3 regions of the Arthrobacter sp. TmtSoilC48 genome follow, and region 2 is predicted to be linked to each of the others. Evidence: predicted binding sites of a transcription regulator. Region 2 holds the regulator's gene; each other region holds the start of a gene.
The links. The regulator HrcA, encoded in region 2, represses chaperone genes, less so after heat shock. The targets are predictions, from matches to a motif close to TTNGCACTCGNNNNNNNCGAGTGCNAA.
Positions count from the first base shown of each region.

Region 1 (4,776 bases), 1.4 Mb from region 2:
GCAGTTAAGGCCAAGGCGTTGGCTGAGGCGGAAGGCATCAAGGCCCGCGGTGAAGCGTTGGAGACAAACCAGGAAGCCGTCATCAACCAGCAAATCGCCGAGAACATGCCCGCCATCGTTTCGGCTGCGGCAGAGCCTTTCTCGCGCATCGGTCAGCTGACGGTGCTCAACGGCGGCGACGGGCTGAACAGCATGGTGGGAGGAATCCTGTCCCAGGTTGGGAGCTTCCTGCCATCCCTGGCTTCGGCCTTGAAGGGGAACGGAGCCAACCGACCGACTGCGGCGCCCACCCGGCCCACGGCCGTGAAGTCCCCGCCGGCGAAGGCGTCAGATGCGGCGTCAGATGCATAGAGAGGTCAATCGAAGCCTCACCGGCAAGATCGGCAGGGTGACCGGGACCATCGCCCCGGGCACTATCGGCGAAGTCATGCTCCCCTTCCATGGCGGTACCAGCGCATTTTTTGCCTACCCATTCGACAAGACCAGCGTCTTTCCTGTGGGCGAGAAGGTACTGGTGATCTATTTCGAGCCGCCCCAGACCGTCTACGTCGACGAGCTTCCGGATGTACTTCGGGAATCCTGACGTGGGGACTGGGCCGACAATGCAAAATACTAGGGCTGCGGTCCGTAGATGAATTCCTTGGCGTGATGGACTGCCTTCTTGAAGGCGTCGTTACGCAACGAGACCTGCTCTTTGCTCCCACCCTTTCCGGGTTCGATGAACGTAGTTGGCCCTGGGCGGAGGATCCAAATATCCCCGGCCGGCGGAAGGTAGAAGACGCCGAAGGACCGATGTTCGGGATCGTCCGTCCAAATGGGAACCACGGCCACAGCCGCACCAGTATCAACATTGATCCATTGAGCGCGCGGCATGGGCTGCTCGTGGACTTCCGGGTCCAGGAACGGCGCGGTGCCCTTTCCCCAACGATTCTCGAATCGCTCGTAGAACGCGGGCATCAGATGGCTGTCGTACGAGCGCCAGGCACTCATAAGTATCTCCTTCGGGCTTTGGGCGAGGGGTATCCGGGGTTCGTCCCGGGCAGTGGTTCCCAGTGGACCGGGCCGAACACGAGAGGCTGCTGATCCTTTTGACTGGCAGCGGGAGTAGCCGGCGTCTTGTGGACGCGGACCTTTACCGGCTTCCCGGTGGAACCGCTGGGCCCTGACGAGCCGGCCGACGAGCTACCCGCTCTCCGGCTGTGGTCGTACGCACTCCGCTTCGCCGGATCCGAGAGCACAACATACGCCTGCATGATGGCGTGCAGTTTCTGGAGGTCGGCCGCCTTGGTGGTGTCGCCGTCGTCGGCCTTTTTGCGGGTATCGGGGTGGTGCGTGCGGAGCAGCGAGCGGTAGGCGTGGGTGATTTCACGGGCTGTCGCGCCGGGAGCCACGTTCAAGATCGCGTAGTAGTCGGGTTGTTTGGTGCTCACTGCTGGTTCCGGATAAGTGCTGCGGATTTGGCGATGGCCCCCGGCATGGGCCGGGGGCCATCAATCGGGAGACAACGTCGGGGACCGCGTTTCATCTGCACGACAAGTGCTGTGGCGTGGCGCGAAGCCTGCGCCCATCTGTTCCGATGCGGTCGGTCTGAAGCTCCCGGCCTGACGCCCCGCTGGTCAGCCACCCCCGGGTGGAGCTCCAACGGGGCAGCTTTGGTTAGGCGTTGATCTCCTGCCGTTGGCTATTGGAAGAAATCTCGATACGCCGCGGCTTTGCCTTCTCGGCGACGGGGATGCGGAGTGTCAGCACACCTGCGTCGTAGCTGGCCTGGATGCCTTCGGTGTCCAGGGTGTCACCCAGAATGAGCTGCCGGCTGAAGACGCCTTGCGGGCGTTCGGCGGCAATCATCTCGGTGTTCTCGCCCGCAGGCGACTTACGTTCTGCCTTAACCGTCAGGACGTTGCTTTCGACGTCCAGTTCCACCGAATCAGGCGTGACGCCCGGCAGATCGAAGGCAACAATGAATTGCCCGTCCTCCTGCCAAGCATCCATCGGCATGCCGGCAGGCCTTGCTGTTGTGCCAAAAACCTGTTGGGCGAGCCTGTCGAATTCGCGGAACGGGTCTGTGCGCATCAGCATTTGGTTCTCACTCCTTCAGATCTTGATGCGGTTTTGTTGTTCTGCCAGCCTTCCAGATCTGTGTTGGCTGGTATAGATTTTTTATAGCACTGGTGAGAGAGTGGTGCAAGAGGTTTTTTCAAAGATTTTTTGAGAGGTTTGCATGGCTGGCGATGGTGACACCGAGCGTCTGGATCACGACGGCGGTACGCCCGCGGAGGCGGACGGCGCTGCCGCACGTGACGCTGCGGACCGGGACGGTCGTGGCGTCTACGCCATTTCCGTTGCGGCCGAACTGGTAGGCACCGGGCAGCAAAACATTCGGCAGTACGAGCGCAAAGGGCTCCTCACTCCTGAAAGGACCGACGGCGGCACTCGCCGCTACAGCGAACAGGACCTTGAGACCCTCCGGAGGATTGGCGCGCTCCTGGACGAAGGCCTGAACCTGGCCGGGGTGAAGCGCGTGCTGGAGCTGGAGGCCGCAAACCGGGGACTGACGGAGGACAACCGGGGCCTGGCCGACGACAATCGCGAGCTCCGGGCGGACAACCGCGGGCTACGGAAGGATCTGAAGCGGGCGCGGGGTGGGCAGGCTGGATAGGCGCAACCTATCCGCCCTATTCCAAGGCGTAAGCCCTATCAACACCCCCGTGCAATCAAAGGGTCTTCCGACGTCCGGACCACTTGCACACGTAACAAAGCGTGGCTCAGCGCGGGTTCCCATAATCCTAGGAAGACCGCAGATATGGTGATCCTCAGCGGAAAAGTTGCCAATGATATGACTGATTCGCGGTGACTCTGTCGTCGGCAGACGGTGTTGGTTCGAGACCAGGGCAGAGTGCGGAGATCACTCCAACTCGCATCTAAAGAAGGAAGAGCAATGCGTAAAGCACTCATGGGGGCTTCCCTTATTCTCGGGATCACGATGGCGCTCACCGCCTGCGGTGGCGCCATCGCAAGAAACACCCCATCAGAATCGGCCAAAGCGTCCGACGAGCCGGTCACCGCTCCAACTGCCACACCAGTAGCCACTCCCAAGTCCACGCCCTCGCCGACAGGCAACGCCAAGTCTGCACGTGGCAATTTCATCGCTGGTCTCGGCGACATTGGAACGTTCAGCAACCAGAGCAGCAAGAAGGTCACTACCAAATTCACTGTGGACAGCATCCTCGACACAGTCTGCACTGAGCCGTATTCCCGGCCTGCGGAGAATGGCCGGATTATCGCCGTTGCCATGACCGTAGAGACCACCCCGGAACTCGCACAAGATTCCTTCCCAAAGCACTTGGTGTCCGCGCACGATTTCAAGTTCATTGCAGCCAATGGCACGACCTTCAACGGTAGTCTGGGCACCACGGCAACATACTCTTGCATCGACGATGCACTTGAATTCCCGAGCGGTGGCATGGGACCCGCTGAAAAGGTGTCGGCCAGCGTTGTACTCGACCTTCCACCGGGTGCCGGCACCCTCGTTTACACGGGCGGCGCATACACCGGCCCGTTCTTTGAGTACCCCATCAGCTAGCGATTTCCATTGAGCGGCCGGTTCCAGAATTAGTCTGGGACCGGCCGCATTTTTAAGGGCTCAGTGTCAGAAACTCGCCTCGCATGAAGTGTGGATCTTTCCTATTTATCGACGTTCGCCTAAAGAATCGCTGTCATCCCGTTCCACCCAGTCCCAACACGGGAAGCCGAAGGCCACCAGGATCCGCCTTGCCCCGAGTACAGCCACAGCTCTCCGGCGCCGTTTCGGGCCAGGATATCCGCGCGCCCGTCGCCGTCGAAGTCTCCGGGTCCAACCAGGGAGTTCATGACGTTCCAGCCTTGCCCGATTGCCTGTCGCGGCAGCCAGCTGCCGTAACCGTTGGGTGGGTAGAGCCACAGTGCACCGGCGCCGTCGCGGGCAGCGATGTCGGACAGGCCGTCCCCGTTGAAGTCGCCGACGCCAGTGATCTCGGACATGTCCGACCACCCTGAACCGACCCACATCCTGGGTAACCAGCCGCCGCTGCCATCTCCCCGATAAACCCAAAGGGCACCTCCGCGGTCGCGCGCTGCAACGTCTACAAACCCCTCGCCGTGGAAGTCAATCCCTTCGATCGCGCTCATGCCTTCCCAGCCACTGCCGACCTGTACCCGCGGTTTCCAGCCTGCTGAACCGTTGCCCGGATACAGCCAGAGGAGGCCCCCTCCATCACGGGCAAGCACATCAGCGTGGTCATCGCCGTTGAAGTCGCCCGGAGCAACCAGTGCCGTCATGACGTTCCACCCCTGCCCGACCTGGAGGCGAGGCAGCCACCCACCCGCGCCGTTACCGGGGTAAAGCCACAGCACGCCGGAAGCTTCCCGAGCCAAAATGTCAGCAAAGCCATCGCCGTTGAAGTCATTCTTAACAGGAGCCGGCACCGTCCCATCGATCACCGACACGGAGTCGCTGCCATTGTTAGCCACGTACGCCTTTCCCGTAGACGGGTTCGCAGCCGCTGAAACCGGGTTCTGCCCCGTGAAGACCGCCGAGACGCTGTTGTCGGCGCCATCGATGACGGTGGTTCCCCGGCCGGACATAGGGACGTAGATCTTGTTGCTCGTTTGATCCACCACTATGTCGCTGACAAGCGATGGGGTGATGATCTGCACAATCTCAGTCAGGGTGGCCCCATCAATGACTTTGACGTAGCCGTCCGTGGAGTTGCTGTCTGCAGCCACGTAGATCCTATT
Region 1 covers NZ_AP046049.1:3,993,694-3,998,469, forward strand. Annotated here, with positions in the region: gene AC6I97_RS18380 (flotillin family protein) at 1-351, shown strand, start outside; gene AC6I97_RS18385 (NfeD C-terminal domain-containing protein) at 344-583, shown strand; gene AC6I97_RS18390 (hypothetical protein) at 613-990, opposite strand; gene AC6I97_RS18395 (J domain-containing protein) at 987-1,430, opposite strand; gene AC6I97_RS18400 (Hsp20/alpha crystallin family protein) at 1,657-2,079, opposite strand; gene AC6I97_RS18405 (MerR family transcriptional regulator) at 2,222-2,659, shown strand; gene AC6I97_RS18410 (hypothetical protein) at 2,939-3,583, shown strand; gene AC6I97_RS18415 (FG-GAP-like repeat-containing protein) at 3,703-4,776, opposite strand, start outside.
Region 1: AC6I97_RS18400 (Hsp20/alpha crystallin family protein) is a predicted target of HrcA. The motif match lies at 2,163-2,189, and genes of this name have one in related genera.

Region 2 (4,776 bases):
TCGAGCACCGCAAGTTCGGGCTGTATGTGCATATCCCGTTCTGCGCGGTGCGGTGCGGCTATTGCGACTTCAATACCTATACGGCCACGGAGCTCGGCGGTGGGGCGTCGCAGGATGCTTATGCCCAAACGGCCGTCACCGAGCTGGACTTCGCGGCAACGGCCCTGAATGCCTCCGGTTTGCCGGAGCGGCCCCTGAGCACCGTATTCTTCGGCGGGGGAACACCCACGTTGCTCCCTGCCGAGGACTTGGCACATATCCTGCGCGCCGCCGTCGGGCATTGGGGACTTGAGCCGGGCGCAGAGGTGACCACCGAAGCCAACCCCGACTCCGTGACGCCGGAATCACTCAAGGTGCTCGCTGATGCCGGCTTTACGCGCGTCTCCTTCGGCATGCAGTCCGCGGTGCCGCACGTGCTCAAAGTGCTGGATCGCACGCATACGCCCAGCCGTGTTCCGCTGGTGGTCCAGTGGGCGCGCGAGGCTGGCCTGGCCGTTAGCCTTGACCTCATCTACGGCACGCCGGGAGAGTCGATGGCGGATTGGCAACTGTCCCTTGAGACTGCCCTCTCCTACGAACCCGATCACATCAGCGCGTATGCCCTGATCGTGGAGGACGGCACAAAGCTGGCGGCCCAAATCCGCCGCGGCGAAGTCCCCGGAATCGACGACGACGACCACGCCGCCAAATATGAGCTCGCTGACAAATTGATCTCCGAAGCCGGCCTGACGTGGTATGAGGTCAGCAATTGGTCGAAAACGCATGAACAAGCCTGCCGTCACAACCTTGCCTATTGGCGGGGCGATGACTGGTGGGGTATTGGTCCCGGCGCCCACTCCCACGTGGGCGGTGTCCGCTGGTGGAACGTTAAGCACCCCACGGCTTATGCCAACAGGCTGGCTGCAGGAGACTCGCCGGCAGCCGGCAGGGAAACCCTCGACGCCGACACCCGGGAAGTCGAGCGCATCATGCTTGAGGCGCGGCTCGGTACAGGGCTAGCGGTGGATGCGTTGGACAAAGTCGGCCGCCATGCGATGGCGGGACTTATCGCTGAAGAGCTGGTGGACCCGGTTGCGGCCTTCAAGGGTCGCCTGGTTCTTACGCTCAAAGGCCGGCTACTGGCGGACGCCGTGGTGCGCAGGATTCTGCCGGACTAACCGTCGGAAGAATCCTGCGGAGGCCCGGGACTACTTAATCCAGCGCAGGTTGAGCTTGTAGCGGTGGGGCTGCCCGTGGTTGACACGAATACCAGCCGAGACTGAGAAGCACGTAAGTGCTACCCAGATGCCCGTGGCGATGACTGCAAAGATATTTCCCACCACTGGAAGCAGAACAAGGATATTCGCCAGGACTGCTGCGATGGTCGGAGGGAGCGTGAAGTTCAGGGCTTCCTTGGATTCCTGCGCCGTAAACGGCCCGCGATCACGGAAGATCAGATAGATCAGCAGGGAGGGCAGGCATCCCAGAATTCCCCCGAAGTGCGCAAGGGTGGCCCACTGGCGGTCTTCGCTTGCCGTCAGTGGGAGTGCGTTTGCGGGCGCGCCATGGTAGTGGGGCTGGCCTGCGGCGCTGCCCGGTTCTTCAGGAGCGTTCTCTGCCACGGTGTCTTCCCTTTGCTGTAAAGATGCTGCAGTGTTGCTGTCCCAGAATACTGGGTTCCGGGTCATCCCGGGACCAACGCCCCGTTACGTCCCCGGGAAAAGTGCGTTCAGGAAACGTAAATTCAGGACAAGACCGTCAGGCAGTGGTGAGGAAATCGATGACTTCCTCCACCCTTCCCAGCAGCGAGGCTTCCAGATCGGCGTAGGTGCGGACCGCACCAAGCAGGCGCTGCCAGCCGAGTCCAATGTCTTCGGCGGTTTCGTGCGGCCAACCGAAAGCGGTCAATATTCCGGTCTTCCAGTCAGTGCCGCGTGGAACGTCCGGCCACCGCTCAATACCCAGCACTTTTGGCCGGATCGCTTGCCAGACGTCTACGTACGGATGGCCCACGATCAGCACGTTTCCGGCGGCTCCGGGCACCGTCATGGCTTCTGCGGCGATGCGTGATTCCTTTGAGCCCGCTACCAGATGGTCTACCAGGATCCCAAGCCTGCGGCCGGGCCCGGGTGAGAACTCTGCGATCGCTGACTTGAGGTCGTCCACGCCGTGCAGCGGCTCTACGACGATGCCCTCAATGCGGAGATCATCGCCCCAGACTTTCTCCACCAGTTCGGCGTCGTGCTTGCCTTCCACCCAAATACGGCTCGCCTTGGCCACCTGGGCACGGTGGCCCAGGACCCTGACGGACCCGGATGCCGTTCGACCCGGCTGCAGAGATGAACCAGGAGTCGAACCAGGAGCCTTTGCCGCCGGTGGCATGAGGCGGATGGCCTGTCCTTCAAGCAGGAAACCGAATCCGAGCTGGAAGGACTTGGTTTTACCACGCCGGTCCTCAAGGGAGACGATGTGCATTCCCCCCGATTTCTCCACGCGGGTGACTTCGCCCACCCAGCCGGACTGGACGTCTTCAAGGACCATCCCGCGCTGGACGGCTACCTCGGGGAGCTGGCGTTGGGCAGGAGCGGACAGATCCTGCGGGCCCCACGTATCGAAAGCCAAGGACTTCATACCCCTTTGTGCTGGTTGTGCTGGGAATAACTCCCGCGGGCGGTTTCAATGCTAGCAACGTGCTGGCTCATACTAGACTTGTTAGCACTTGGGCATGTTGAGTGCTAAGTATTGGTCCGAAAAGCTATCGGTCCTACACAGGCCGGGACAGTCGTCAGGAGGTGTTGCAATGAGTGAGCCACGCAAGCTTGAAGTACTGCGCGCAATTGTTGAGGATTATGTGCATTCCCGTGAGCCGGTTGGATCCAAGGCACTTGTGGAGCGGCACCATCTCGGCGTTTCAAGCGCCACCATCCGAAACGACATGGCCGTACTTGAAGAAGAGGGCCTGATCGCGGCGCCGCACACCAGTGCCGGCCGGATCCCAACGGACAAGGGCTATCGGCTGTTCGTGGACAGGATCTCGCAGGTCAAGCCGTTGTCCGCCGCGGAGCGTCGAGCCATCCACTCGCTGCTGGAAGGGCCGGACGACCTCGATGACATCCTTGAGCGCACCGTCAGGCTGCTGTCGCAACTGACCAACCAGGTCGCCGTCGTACAGTACCCGCACTCCAACCGCGCACTTGTCCGTCACGTTGAATTTGTCCTCCTGGCGCCCAAGCAGGTTCTGGTGGTCCTCATCGCAGATACAGGAAGCGTTGGCCAGAAGGTCATCGAGGCTGGCTCCGATGTCAGCAACGAGGCCTTGATGGCCCTGCGCTCCCGGTTCCTTGGCAGTATCGCGGGAACCCAGCTGGCGCTGCTGCCGCAGGTGCTGCCATCCGTCGTGGCGCTGTGCCCGCCGGACCTTCGCGCACTCGCGCAGCATCTTGCCCATGGTCTCCAGGCTTTGAGCGACACCAGCCGTGAAGAGCGCATCGTCATGGCCGGAACAGCCAACCTTGCCCGCTCCAATGTGGATTTCCCGTTGAGTATCGGGCCAGTGCTGGAAGCTCTTGAGGAACAAGTTGTCATGCTCCGGTTGTTGTCCGATATGGGGGATGATCCCCGCGGCGTGACAGTCAGCATCGGACGCGAGAATCCTTACGATGGCCTGGCCGAGGCCTCGGTCGTGGCAACGGGGTACGGCTCCGGAGCCAAGGTCGGAATCCTTGGACCAACCCGGATGGACTATCCCACCACCATGGCTGCCGTGCGCGCCGTGGCCCGCTACCTTTCCCGCATTCTCGGCGGCTGACGCCAGCCCCGAGGTAAGAACCGTTTTACAACAAGGAAGAGATACCGACTTTGAGCAGCCACTATGACGTTTTGGGAGTCTCACCGGAAGCCACCGGGGAAGAGATCAAAAAGGCGTACCGCAAGTTGGCGCGAAAGCTTCACCCGGACGTCAACCCCGGGGAGGATGTCGCGGAGCAGTTCAAAGCCGTGACGCATGCTTACGAAGTGCTGTCCGACCCCCAGAAGCGCCGCGTCTACGATGCCACCGGCAACGAGAATGGCACTGACAACGGCTTTGGCGGCGGCTACTCAGGCCAAGGCTTTGCCTTCCAGGACATCTTCGACACCTTCTTCGGCGGTGGCGGCGGACACGCGGGACCAGCCTCCCGTGTGCGTCGGGGCCAGGATGCACTCATCAGCGTCCGCATCGACCTCAAAGACGCCGTGTTCGGTGTCAACAAGAAGCTCGAAGTTGATACGGCAGTGGTTTGCCCCACGTGTGATGGCAGCTGCTGCCGGCCGGGCACCCACCCTGAGCGTTGTGACATTTGTGGCGGCAGTGGCCAGGTCCAGAGGGCCGTTCGATCCATCCTGGGCCAGGTCATGACCACGGCCCCCTGTGGTTCCTGCGAAGGCTTCGGTACCGTCATCAAGGATCCCTGCAATGAGTGCAACGGCCAGGGCCGCATCCGTAGCCGCCGGTCCCTCACCATCAAGGTACCTGCCGGTGTTGCCACGGGTACGCGGATCCAGCTCTCCGGCCAAGGCGAAGCAGGACCGGCAGGCGGACCTGCCGGCGACCTCTACGTAGAGATCCGCGTCAACAGTGACTCCACCTATATCCGTGAAGGCGACGATCTGCACGCAACACTGAGCGTTCCGATGACGGCCGCTGCTTTGGGTACGGAACTGAGCCTGGAAACCTTTGACGGGCCCCAGGAGATCGACGTCAAGGCCGGCACCCAGTCCGGCGAGGTCATCACGCTTCGCGGTTTGGGTGTTACCCAC
Region 2 covers NZ_AP046049.1:2,581,623-2,586,398, forward strand. Annotated here, with positions in the region: gene hemW (radical SAM family heme chaperone HemW) at 1-1,157, shown strand, start outside; gene AC6I97_RS12160 (DUF4870 domain-containing protein) at 1,188-1,601, opposite strand; gene AC6I97_RS12165 (DUF3097 domain-containing protein) at 1,738-2,601, opposite strand; gene hrcA (heat-inducible transcriptional repressor HrcA) at 2,780-3,787, shown strand; gene dnaJ (molecular chaperone DnaJ) at 3,838-4,776, shown strand, end outside.

Region 3 (4,776 bases), 680 kb from region 2:
TTAGCCAGCCACCCCAAAAACCAACCACCAATAACAAGGAGAAAAACCATGAAGGTCAGGAACTCACTGCGTGCCCTCAAGAAGATTCCGGGCGCACAGATCGTCCGACGCCGTGGGCGCACGTTCGTCATTAACAAGAACAACCCGCGAATGAAGGCCCGCCAGGGCTAACGGCGCGGAAGCGCAAGGGGCCCGTTGTTTAATGGGTGAATGCCAATCCTGAACAAAGACATGTCCCTGTGCATTTCGCTCGCGGCCCGGCCCAGCAACATTGGGACCAGGTTCCACAATTATTTGTACGACCTGCTCGGACTGAACTTTGTCTACAAGGCATTCGCCCCGGCGGACATCACTCTTGCAGTGGCTGGCATCCGCGGCCTCCCCATCAGGGGAGCCGCGGTTTCCATGCCCTACAAGGAAGCGGTCATCCCGCTTGTGGACGTGATGGATCCCTCGGCAAAGGCCATCGACTCGGTCAACACGATTGTCAACAACGACGGCGTCCTGACCGCATACAACACCGACTACATCGCCATTGCCCGCCTGCTGAAGGACCATAAAGTACCCAGCAGCCACACCGTGCTGCTGCGAGGAGCCGGAGGAATGGCGAAAGCGGTGGCCGCAGCCCTCCGCGATGCAGGCTTTACGTCCGTGACCATCGTTGCCCGCAACGAAACCACAGGACGTGCGCTCGCGGACCTTTACGGTTTCGCCTGGCAGGACGACGTCAACGGATCCACGGCGGACCTGATCATCAATGTCACGCCCCTGGGCATGGCTGGTGCGGACGAAAGGGCACAGTCCTTTGACGACGCAACCATTGCGGCGGCAAAGATAGTGTTCGACGTCGTAGCCCTACCCTCGGAGACGCCCCTCATCACGGCTGCCCGGCAGGCAGGCAAGCCGGTGATCACTGGAGCGGAAGTGATTGCCATCCAGGCGGAGGAGCAGTTCGTCCTGTACACGGGCGTCCGCCCGAGTGCTGACCAGGTCCGTGAGGCCTCGGAATTCTCCCGACGCTGACGCGGACTAGAACGTCACGGGCTCCACCGCTACGGCCACTCTTTCCTCGCCAATCCTGGTGAGGACCAGGGTGGCCGTTTTCGCGGGCTTGGTGTCGCGCTTGGATGGAAGTAGTTGTTTCCGCAGTTCTTCGGGAGTGACAGCGGTGCCGCGCTTCTTGATGTCCAGCACCGAGATGCCGTTCGCTTTGACCCAGGCTTTGAGGGCTTTGACGTTGTATGGCATGACCTCCAGCACCCTGTAAGCCTTGGCAAAAGGCGAGTCATGGAGTTCCGGGGCGCAGATGTAGGCGATATGTTCATCCACCAGGTGCCCGCCCAGGCGTTCTGCGACGTCGGCCACCAGGCCTGCGCGGATGACCGCACCGTCAGGTTCGTAGAGGAACCCCTCAACCGGCCCGACGGCGGCTACCGGGCCGCCGTCGAAATCCTCACCGCTGGTGAGCTCGGCAGCGCCCTGGGAGCCGATGACAAGTGCCGCGCGCCGGATCCCGGGGCGGGCCACGGCGTTGAACCACAGGGTGACCTCCGTGACGTCGCCACCTACGGAGACCCACTGCGCTTCACAGTTCGCCGGAACCGAGTCGTGGGGCATGCCAGGACCCATCTTGACGCCGACCGCACGGCCGGCTGCGGCCAGGCCTTCAACGAACGACAACGGGGGAGAGAATGCTTCCGGATCCCAGATCCGCTTTGTCCCGGACGTCGAGGTTGTGCGCCGTGCGGGATCCAGCCACACGCCGTCGATCCCGTCCAGTTCCACTGACGTGGCATCCGAATGCACCACTGTGGCGTGCGGGAAGGGCATGAGGTTGATCGTGGCGCAGGCCGCGGTGGTTTCATCCATCTCCACCGCGGTCACGGCAATGTCCATCGAGGCCAAGGCCATGGAGTCGGCTCCAAGACCGCAGCCAAGGTCTGCTACGTGGGAAATGCCGGCCTTGGCAAAACGCTCGGCGTGCCGGGCCGCGACGTTGAGGCGCGTCGCCTGCTCGAGTCCGGCCTGGGTGAACAGCATCTGGCGGGCGAACTCGCCGAACTTGGCCTCGGCGCGGGTTCGGAGCCGGGACTGCGTGAGTACAGCGGCCACCAGCTCAGGGGAGTGGCCAGCCTTTCGAAGATCGGCGTTCATGCTGAACGCATCGGCTTCGCGGTACGGCCCCAGCGAGGCAAGGAGTTCCCATCCTTCAGTGGTCAGCAAGGGTGCGATCTGTTCCTGCGGTGCATGAGACATGGGATCAAGCCTAACGGGGCGCGCCTTGACGCCGTGAGTTGGGAATCAGCCCGATAGGGTTGTTTTCATGGAAGACAACGCAGCTCCGCAGCCCTCCGACACGAACAACCCGGGCGGGAACCGCCCCGCTGCCCCGGGAGCTTCAGAGCATTCCGCCGGCCGGTCCCTTGTGGCGTTTGCCCGTCCTGCCTTGATCGCGGGGGCCGTGATCGCGGTAATCTGCGTTGCCCTGCTGATCGTCATCTTCGTCCTGGACTCATTCAACGCAGCTGCCTACTCCGTCACAGGCAAGAGCGTGAACGACGCTACTGATGAAGCCCGCGATATCCGGGACCTCTACAGCGGGGCCCGCATTGGCGGGATTATCGCCCTGGTGATTTCCGGCGTCGTGGCCCTGGCAGCCGCCGTCGTGCTGTATTTGAATCGCGGATCGGTACCTGTGGATGAGGATGACGACGGCGAAGACTACGATCTGGATGACCTCACCGGGCGGTAACGGGAGTTCACCAACGACGAAATTCTGGCACTCACCTTGACCGAGTGCTAACGCTTACATAGAGTCTTGTTAGCACTCTCCCCCGGAGGGTGCTAATCACGCCAGGCGTCCACCGGCACCGCGACGACGGTTGCACGCCACGGCACCCTAGTTCTTAGTCCATGAATCAGCTCATGAAAAGGAGAGTCCGAGTGTCGGTCTCGATTAAGCCTCTTGAGGATCGTATTGTTGTTCGCCCGCTCGAAGCAGAGCAGACCACGGCTTCCGGCCTGGTAATTCCGGACTCCGCACAGGAGAAGCCGCAGGAAGGCGAAGTTGTTGCAATCGGCCCCGGCCGCTTCGATGACAACGGCAACCGCGTGCCGGTTGACGTAGCTGTTGGCGACGTCGTTATCTACTCCAAGTACGGTGGAACCGAAGTCAAGACCGGCGGCAACGAGTACCTCGTTCTGTCCGCCCGCGACGTCCTTGCGATCGTCGTAAAGTAACTTCCTGGAGCCCCGCACCGCAGCCGCGTTGGAATCATTCCGACCTTCTGCGGTGCGGGTTTTCTGTCTTGAAAGGACACAACCATGGCAAAGCAGCTTGCTTTTAACGATGCTGCCCGCCGGTCTCTTGAGGCCGGTATCGACAAGCTCGCCAACACTGTCAAGGTGACGCTTGGCCCGCGCGGCCGCAACGTCGTGCTGGACAAGAAGTGGGGCGCTCCCACGATCACCAACGATGGCGTGACGATCGCCCGCGAAGTTGAGCTTGATGACCCCTACGAGAACCTTGGTGCGCAGCTGGCCAAGGAAGTAGCCACCAAGACCAACGACGTCGCTGGCGACGGCACCACCACCGCTACGGTGCTGGCGCAGGCACTGGTCAAGGAAGGCCTGCGCAACGTTGCTGCTGGTGCCGCTCCTGGCGAGATCAAGCGTGGCATCGAGGTTTCCATCGAAGCCATCGCAGCCCGCCTCCTGGAGAACGCCAGCGAAGTGCAAGGCACCCAGGTTGCCAACGTTGCCGCTATCTCCGCCCAGAGCGACGAAATTGGCGAACTGTTGGCCGAGGCTTTCGGCAAGGTGGGCAAGGATGGCGTCATCACCATCGAAGAGTCCTCCACCACCCAGACCGAACTCGTCCTCACCGAAGGCATGCAGTTCGACAAGGGCTACCTCTCCCCGTACTTCGTCACTGACGCAGAACGCCAGGAAGCCGTCCTCGAAGACGCCTTGATCCTGATCAACCAGGGCAAGATCTCCTCGCTGCAGGAATTCCTGCCGTTGCTGGAGAAGGCGCTGCAGGCCTCCAAGCCGCTGTTCATCATCGCCGAGGACATCGAAGGCGAAGCCCTGTCCACGCTGATCGTCAACCGCATCCGCGGCACCCTGAACGTCGTCGCCGTCAAGGCTCCCGGCTTCGGCGACCGCCGCAAGGCCATGCTGCAGGACATCGCTACGCTCACTGGCGCACAGGTTGTTTCCCCGGACCTTGGACTTTCGCTGGACACTGTTGGCCTTGAGGTACTGGGTACGGCTCGCCGCATCACGGTCACCAAGGACAACACCACCATCGTCGATGGCGCCGGAACCGAGCAGGACGTTGCCGACCGCGTGGCCCAGTTGCGTGCCGAGCTCACCCGCACGGACTCCGACTGGGACCGCGAGAAGCTGCAGGAGCGCCTTGCCAAGCTGGCTGGCGGCATCGGTGTCATCAAGGTTGGCGCAGCCACTGAGGTTGAGCTGAAGGAAAAGAAGCACCGCATCGAGGACGCCGTTTCCTCCACGCGTGCAGCCCTTGAAGAAGGCATCGTTTCCGGTGGCGGTTCCGCGCTCATCCACGCCCTGAAGGCACTGGACGAGTCCCCGGCCGTCAAGGCCCTGGAAGGTGACGCGGCAGCAGCTGTTGGCATCGTCCGCCGCGCCTTGATCCAGCCGCTGCGCTGGATCGCGCAGAACGCCGGCTTCGACGGCTTCGTCGTCGTTTCCAAGGTCTCCGAACTCGAAGCCAACCACGGCTTCAACGCCAAGTCCGGCGAG
Region 3 covers NZ_AP046049.1:1,902,499-1,907,274, forward strand. Annotated here, with positions in the region: gene AC6I97_RS09015 (CobW family GTP-binding protein) at 1-4, shown strand, start outside; gene ykgO (type B 50S ribosomal protein L36) at 49-171, shown strand; gene AC6I97_RS09025 (shikimate 5-dehydrogenase) at 211-1,023, shown strand; gene AC6I97_RS09030 (THUMP-like domain-containing protein) at 1,030-2,256, opposite strand; gene AC6I97_RS09035 (hypothetical protein) at 2,324-2,752, shown strand; gene groES (co-chaperone GroES) at 2,944-3,240, shown strand; gene groL (chaperonin GroEL) at 3,325-4,776, shown strand, end outside.
Region 3: groES (co-chaperone GroES) is a predicted target of HrcA. The motif match lies at 2,777-2,803, and genes of this name have one in related genera.